DNA from 2 places in the Sphingobium anseongense genome. Region 2 is predicted to be linked to the other one. Evidence: riboswitches for the same ligand, from Rfam matches in the RefSeq annotation. Region 2 holds a riboswitch; the other holds the start of a gene.
The links. Region 2 has a riboswitch for cobalamin ahead of cobW (cobalamin biosynthesis protein CobW). Riboswitches for the same ligand answer to the same signal wherever they lie in the genome.

Region 1: linked by a shared signal. The riboswitch ahead of WG908_RS05085 (TonB-dependent receptor plug domain-containing protein) and the one ahead of cobW (cobalamin biosynthesis protein CobW) in region 2 are both predicted to bind cobalamin.

The regions. Positions count from the first base shown of each region.
Region 1 is NZ_JBBJUL010000003.1:109,185-112,597, reverse strand. Features, by position in the region: gene WG908_RS05085 (TonB-dependent receptor plug domain-containing protein) at 1-1,851, opposite strand, end outside; cobalamin riboswitch at 2,032-2,261, opposite strand; gene WG908_RS05080 (glycosyltransferase family 4 protein) at 2,518-3,413, shown strand, end outside.
Region 2 is NZ_JBBJUL010000014.1:20,720-24,132, reverse strand. Features, by position in the region: gene cobN (cobaltochelatase subunit CobN) at 1-328, opposite strand, end outside; gene cobW (cobalamin biosynthesis protein CobW) at 338-1,375, opposite strand; cobalamin riboswitch at 1,556-1,792, opposite strand; gene WG908_RS15295 (HoxN/HupN/NixA family nickel/cobalt transporter) at 1,905-2,951, opposite strand; gene WG908_RS15290 (peptidase) at 2,948-3,413, opposite strand, start outside.

The sequences.
Region 1 (3,413 bases), on a different contig from region 2:
GGCCGACCGACCGTAGGTACCGTACCCAAAGGCAGTCTCATAGGATTCGTCGAACAGATTATCGACGCGGCCATACACTTCCAGATGGTCACCGATCGGGAAGGAGGCGCGGACGCCGGCCAGCGCATAGCCGTCCAGGCGGCGGGTGTTTGCAGGATTGTCGAAGCTGTCGCCGACAATCGTCACGGTCGCGCCGGTCGACAGGCCAAAGCTCCACACATAGTCGACCGAAGCGCTGACCGCGTCGGCGGCGCGACGCGGCAGGCGATTGCCATAGTTGAACGATCCTGCGGACCGGTCGCGCGCGTCGATATAGCTGTAGCTGGCGGTCAGCGTCAGCGCGTCCACCGGGCGAAGCGTCATCGTCGCTTCCACGCCCTTGGCGCGGGTGCGGTCGATATTGTTATAGCCGCCGAACAGACCGATAGTGACGTCATAGTTGATCTGGTCGCGCGTATCGCGGCGGAAAGCGGTCACCGACACCTGCGCCCGGCCGTCGATCAGGCTGTGGTCGATGCCGATGTCGTAGCTTCTGGACCGTTCGGGGCCTAAGTCCCTGTTGCCATAGCTCGGGTCGTAAAGCTGAAACAGCGACGGCGCCTTGAACCCTTCGCCATAAGCGACGCGCAGATTGGTCACGCCGCCATTGGGGCTGTAATTGGCGTTCGCGCCAAAAGTGGTCGCACCGCCGAACTGGCTGTGGTCGTCGTGGCGCACGCCGCCGGTCACCGACAGGCCGTCGAAGGGCTGCACGATGGCGAGGATGTGGACGCTGTCGATATTGGCCTTGGCCGCAGTCACGCCGAACGCATCGAAATAGTCGTAATCGGGCCGTTCATGCTCGTAACCGAACAGCAGCTTGGCGGATTCGACCGGTGCATACACACCCTCATAATCGAAGCGCAGGGTGGTGCCCTCATAGCCATAGTCGGCATCGGTATCGCGCGCCGTATAGCTTTTGCGGTCGTTGCGGAACCAGGTCACCGCCGCGCGATGCTTCAGGCGACCGTCGAGCATGGCGAGGTTGACGCCGGCATAGCCGACATATTGGTCGCCGCGCACATATTCGGGCGTGTCGGCCAGCGCATAGGTGGGCGCGGGGAAACCGTCGATGTCATTTTCCGAATGGATGTAATAGCCGCGCAGGTCGATGCTGAGCGCTTCGCTGAGCGCCAGCTTCAGCCGCGCGTTAAGCGTCAGATTTTCGTAGCCGTCGCGTTCGCTGCCCCCGCGCGAGCGAGCGAAGGACGATATGCCGTCGGTGCGGAAATAGGCTGCCCCGATCCCGCCGGTGGCCATGCCGCTGCCGCCCGAGATATCCGCCTTGGCGTTGAGCGTATCGCTATAGCCATATTCGGCCGAAGCGTTGGCGGCGAAGCCTTCAGCCGGCGTCTGCGTCATCAGATTGATGACCCCGCCGATCGCCTGGCTACCATGCACCACCGAGTTGGAACCGCGCAGGATTTCGATGCGGTGGACGTTGCCGACCAGCAGGTTGCCGAAGTCGAAGCCGTCGCCGATGCCGCTCGGGTCATTGACCTTGACCCCGTCGATCAGCACCAGCGTCTGGGTGGTTTCCGCGCCGCGCAACGACACGCCGGCGACGCCACCAATATTGCCGCTGCGGTTCCAGCGGACGCCGGGCGTTGTCGCGATCAGGTCGGTGACACTGATGTTCTGCCGGGTGCGGATGGTGTCGGCGTCGAGGACGGTGATCGCCTGGCCGACCTCGTCGCGCGACTGGGCGATGCCGGCCGCAGTGACGACGATGTCATCCTCGACGGCCTGTGATTGTGCGATGGCGGGCGCGGCGGTGAGCAGCGCGATGAACGAAATTCCGGTCTTCAACATGAATATTGCCCCCTTGGCGTCCCGAGCGAACAGGACGGGGGCGTACCGCGCGAACGGTCGACGCGCATGCGACGGACGGACACCTATAGGCCCGCCGCATGGGCGACGATGCGGCCCCCGCCGCATAACTCGTCGCTCAGACGGGCAAAACCGTGCCATGGCCATTCCCTGGACCAGGGCAAGAGCGACCAAGCGCCGGCAGGTCTCCTGGCTCGCGGGTCAGGGCGTGATGCACCAGCCTTCCCGGAAGAAACGCCCTCCAGTGGCCGGCCCTCGAACAAGGGCCACCAGTGCATCGCGCTCGCCGCTTACAGTTGCAGGGACAGCTACGGATTTGGACGGAAGCGACCGCCCACACCGCATTCCCTTTTAAGCCCTTCGAAAAAGGCACCGGCACGATCTGGCGAAGCGACATGATGCCGCCTCGCCGGCGCCCTTAAGCTAAAAGATCGCGCGCGCCAACGTCCAGATGTGCTATTGCACCGCTTGTTTCGGCAGTGAGGCATAAATCACACGGGCACGCCGCGTGTAACGACCTCATCCTGCGATCGCCAAACAGCTTGATCCATGTTGCAGTGCCGCAACCTTTGTCTGCGCGGAGCGTTGACCCCACGACCGATCCGCAGTCCCTCCGGGCAGCGTAGCGGCAGCAGGAATATCCCGTCGATGAACCATGTGTCCTTCGGAACTCTGGCAGGCAACGCCGTGCCCCAACATATCGCACTGATCGGCAATTCGCTGCCGCGTCGCTGTGGCATTGCGACCTTCACCGGCCATTGCCGCGATGCGTTGCAACTGGCCTTCCCGTCGATGCGGATCGACAGCTATGCGATGGACGATGGCGCGGGTGCCGTCTATCCCTCCGATGTCCGCCTCATCGCCCAGAACGACGTCCTGGCCTATGCCGATGCGGCGCGCCGCATAGAGGAAAGCGGCGCGCAAGCGATCTGGCTACAGCATGAATTCGGCATTTTCGGCGGCGCCGCCGGCGACATGATCCTGCACTTGCTCGACCGTACCCGCGTGCCGCTGGTCGTGACGCTGCACACCATCCTCGACCGGCCGAACGCGGACGAGGCGCGGGTGATGGATGCGCTGCTCAGGCGCGCCGGCCGGATCATGGTCATGGCCGAACGTGGACGCGACATATTGCTCGAACGTTATGGCATGGATGACGCGCGCATCTCCGTCATCCCCCATGGCGTGCCCGACCGGCCCCTGGTCGAACCCGACGCCATGAAGGCGCCATTTGGCTGGACGGGACGACGTGTCATCCTGACATTCGGGCTGCTCGCCCCGGACAAGGGGATCGAGCATGTAATTCGCGCGATGCCGGCCATCGCCGCGCGCCACCCCGACGCACTCTATGTTGTGCTGGGCGCAACCCATCCCAATCTGGTCCGCGAACAGGGGGAGACGCTGCGCACCGGCTTGATGGCGCTGGCACAGGAACTGGGCGTTGGCCAGCATGTCCGCTTCATCGACCAGTTTGTCGAACAGGAACAGTTGATCGACTATCTGCAGGCTGCCGACATCTATGTGACGCCCTATCTCAATCCCGC
Region 2 (3,413 bases):
GCTGGCGGGCGAGCGCCTCCACCTGTTGCAGGCCGTAGCTCCAATAGGCCCTGCCGCCGATCAGCCGGATCAGTATCGCCTTTGCACCCGACAGGGTGCGATCGATATAAGTGTCGACCGACAAGGGATGTGTCAGCGCCGAAAGATTGGCGAGACGCAGCGAAGGCACGTCCTTATCGGCTGCATGCGCGCTCCGCCATGCCGCCGCGAACGCGCCAAGGTCGCTGTCCGAAAAGGACAGGACCACCAGATCCGCAGGCGCCTGCCCCAGATCCTGCGGGACGGCGGTTTCCTCCATCCCGTGGGTTTCGCGGAAGATGACGTGCATCGCGCCGGTCTATCCCACCAGCATCGCGCGAATGGCGTCGGCGTCGATATGGTCATGTTCGGCGATCACTACCATCGTCGTGCGCCGCACTTCATCGGCCCGCCAGGGACGGTCATATTGGTGCCGCACCCGTGCGCCGACCGCCTGCACCAGCAGCCTCATCGGCTTGCCCGCGACGGCGGCATAGCCTTTCACCCGCAGGATATGGTGATCGCGCGCCAGCGTTTCGATTCGCGCGGCGAGCGCGGCCGGATCGGCGATCTCGCCCCACTCGACGACGATGCTGTCGAAATCGTCATGCTCATGATCGTCGTCGCCATCATGGTGCGACGGGCGCGCGGCGATATCGTCCTCGGCGGCGGCGGCGAGGCCCAGGATCAGATGCGGATCGATCACGCCTTCGGTCAGTTCGATCACCGGAACGGGCCGGGGCGATTCCGCCGAGATGACGGTGCGAGCGGCGGCGACGCCTTCGGGTCCGGCGAGATCGACCTTGGTCAGCAGCACCATGTCGGCGCAGGCGAGCTGGTCCTCGAACACCTCGGACAAGGGCGTTTCATGGTCGATGCCCGGATCGGCGGCTCGCTGCGCGTCGAGCGCGGCGATATCGGGCGCAAAGCGGCCGGCCGCCACCGCCTCCGCATCGGCCAGCGCCAATACACCGTCCACCGTGATCCGGCTGCGGATCGCGGGCCAGTCGAACGCCTTGAGCAACGGCTTGGGCAACGCCAGCCCCGATGTCTCGATCAGGATGTGATCGGGTCGCGGATCGAGCGCGAGCAGCTTTTCGACCGTGGGAATGAAATCGTCCGCTACCGTGCAGCAGATGCAGCCATTGGCCAGTTCGACGATATTATCTGCCGGACAATCGGGAATGGCACAGGACTGGAGGATATCGCCATCGATACCCAGCGTACCGAATTCGTTGACCACGACCGCCAGCCGCCTGCCCCCGGAATTGCGGATCAGATGGCTGATAAGCGTCGTCTTGCCCGCGCCCAGAAAGCCCGTGACGATAGTGACCGGAACCTTTGAAAGGTCGGACATATATACTCCCTGCGCGCCAGAGCGAGACGAGGCGGGGCTTGCCGGAGAGATCCGGCCGGCGCGCGACGACGGGCGGGCGCGACAATGCGTCCGTGGCCGCGCGCCGTGCAGCCCCAGCCGCACGGCTTCGTCGCTCAGACGGAGAGTTACCGTGCCGTGACCATTCCCTGGATCAAGGCAAGAGCGACCGGTGCGCCGGCAGGTCTCCTGGCTCGCGGGTCACAGCTTGATGCACGCCTTCCCAGACCTGGCGCATAGGCGCCGTCCAGTGGCAGTCCCCCTGATTCAAGGGGACGATGTGCATCGCGCTATCCGCTTACAGTTGCAGGGACAGCCGCGGATTTGGAAAAGCCTGCGCCTTCCGCACCGCATTCCCGATTAAGCCCCTTGCGGGGCACCGGCGCGATCATCGAAAGGCGGTATCAGCCAGCCTTTCGATGATCGCCCTAACCGAAAATGAAAGTTGCGCCAAACATTGTTTTCGCTCCGTCGTGGCGCAGGGATGGCACCGGCGGTCGACCGAGGCCGATCAGGCGGCGACCGAGACTTCGATCTCGTCAAAACGCTTCCAGCGGTAGATCGCGAAACTGACGAGCCAGCAGAGGATGAAAAGACCGATGATGGCAAAGCCCAGGCTGTTGAAATTCTCTCCCAGCTTCGCGGCCAGGCTCCATGGCCACCCCGTCAGACCGAGCTTGTCGCCGATCAGGGCCAGAGCTTCGATGCCCCCAATGACGATCGCGACGATGGCCGAGATCAGGGTGATGGTGATATTGTAGTAGAGCTTGCGGATCGGCTTGACGAAGGCCCATTCATAAGCGCCCAGCATCACCACGCCGTCGACCGTATCGATCAGCGCCATGCCGACCGCGAACAGCGCCGGAAACACAAGGATCGTCCCGATCGACAGGCCATTTGCGGCCTGGTTGGCCGAAAGGCCCAGGATGGCGACTTCGGTGGCGGTGTCGAAGCCGAGGCCGAACAGGAAGCCCAGCGGCGCCATGTGCCAGCTCCGCCGGATCAGCTTGAAGACCGGACGGAACAGTCGCGCGAGCAGCCCGCGATTGCTCAGCAGCATGTCCAGATCTTCCTCGACATACGCGCCACCGGCCCGGACATGCGCGAAGGTGTTCCAGACGGAATGGAGGATGAAGAGGTTCATGGCCGCGATGGTGAACAGGAAGAGCGCCGACACTCCCGTCGCCACGGCGCCGCCGACCTCGCCGAAGGATTCAAATTGCGACAGTGCGCTGGTCATAAGGGCGATCGCGACGGCGGCGACCGCCACGATCGCCGAATGGCCGATCGCGAACCAGAAACCCACGGTGATGGGTCGCTGACCGTCCTGCATCAGCTTTCGGGTCACATTGTCGATGGCCGCGATATGATCGGCATCCACCGCATGGCGCAGTCCCAGCCCCCAGGCGAGCAACGCCGTTCCCAGCATCAGCGGCTGACCATGGAACAGCGAAAATGCCCATGCCCAGGCACCGACATTGGCCGCGATGAGCAGGCCGAACAGCCAGCCGATGCGGGTGCGCAAATCTGTACGGGCAGTGACGGGGGTCGCGTTCATGACAGGCTCCGCAGGTGAGAGGGGATGCGTTGACGGGACAGTCGGCGCCTGAGCCGCCGCACATCGCGGCCGAGCCTGCGCGCACCCATCCAGGTGCCGGTGGCGCAGATCGCCGTAACGGCCAGGAGCAAGGGAAGGAGCGCGAGATCGCGCCAGGGCCGCGTACGCAAGACGGGCAGGTCGAAACTGTGCGGCGCATTCCACAACCAGCGTTCGGTTCGCCCGGCGCCATCGATCGCGCGGAGCAGGGTGCCGGTTCGCGCGTCGATATAGAGTCGGGACGCCTCGCCATCGGCCAGGATAGCGCGCCACACCGGCAATCTGACCGGCTGCTTGTGGGCGTAATAATAGTGATCGCCTTCGGACAGCAGGTCGAGCGATGCAACGCGGGGGCCATGCTGCAATGCGGCCGCGACGTCCGCCTTCGTCAGCGGCGCGCGATTGCCCGCGCCGTCCAGGCGG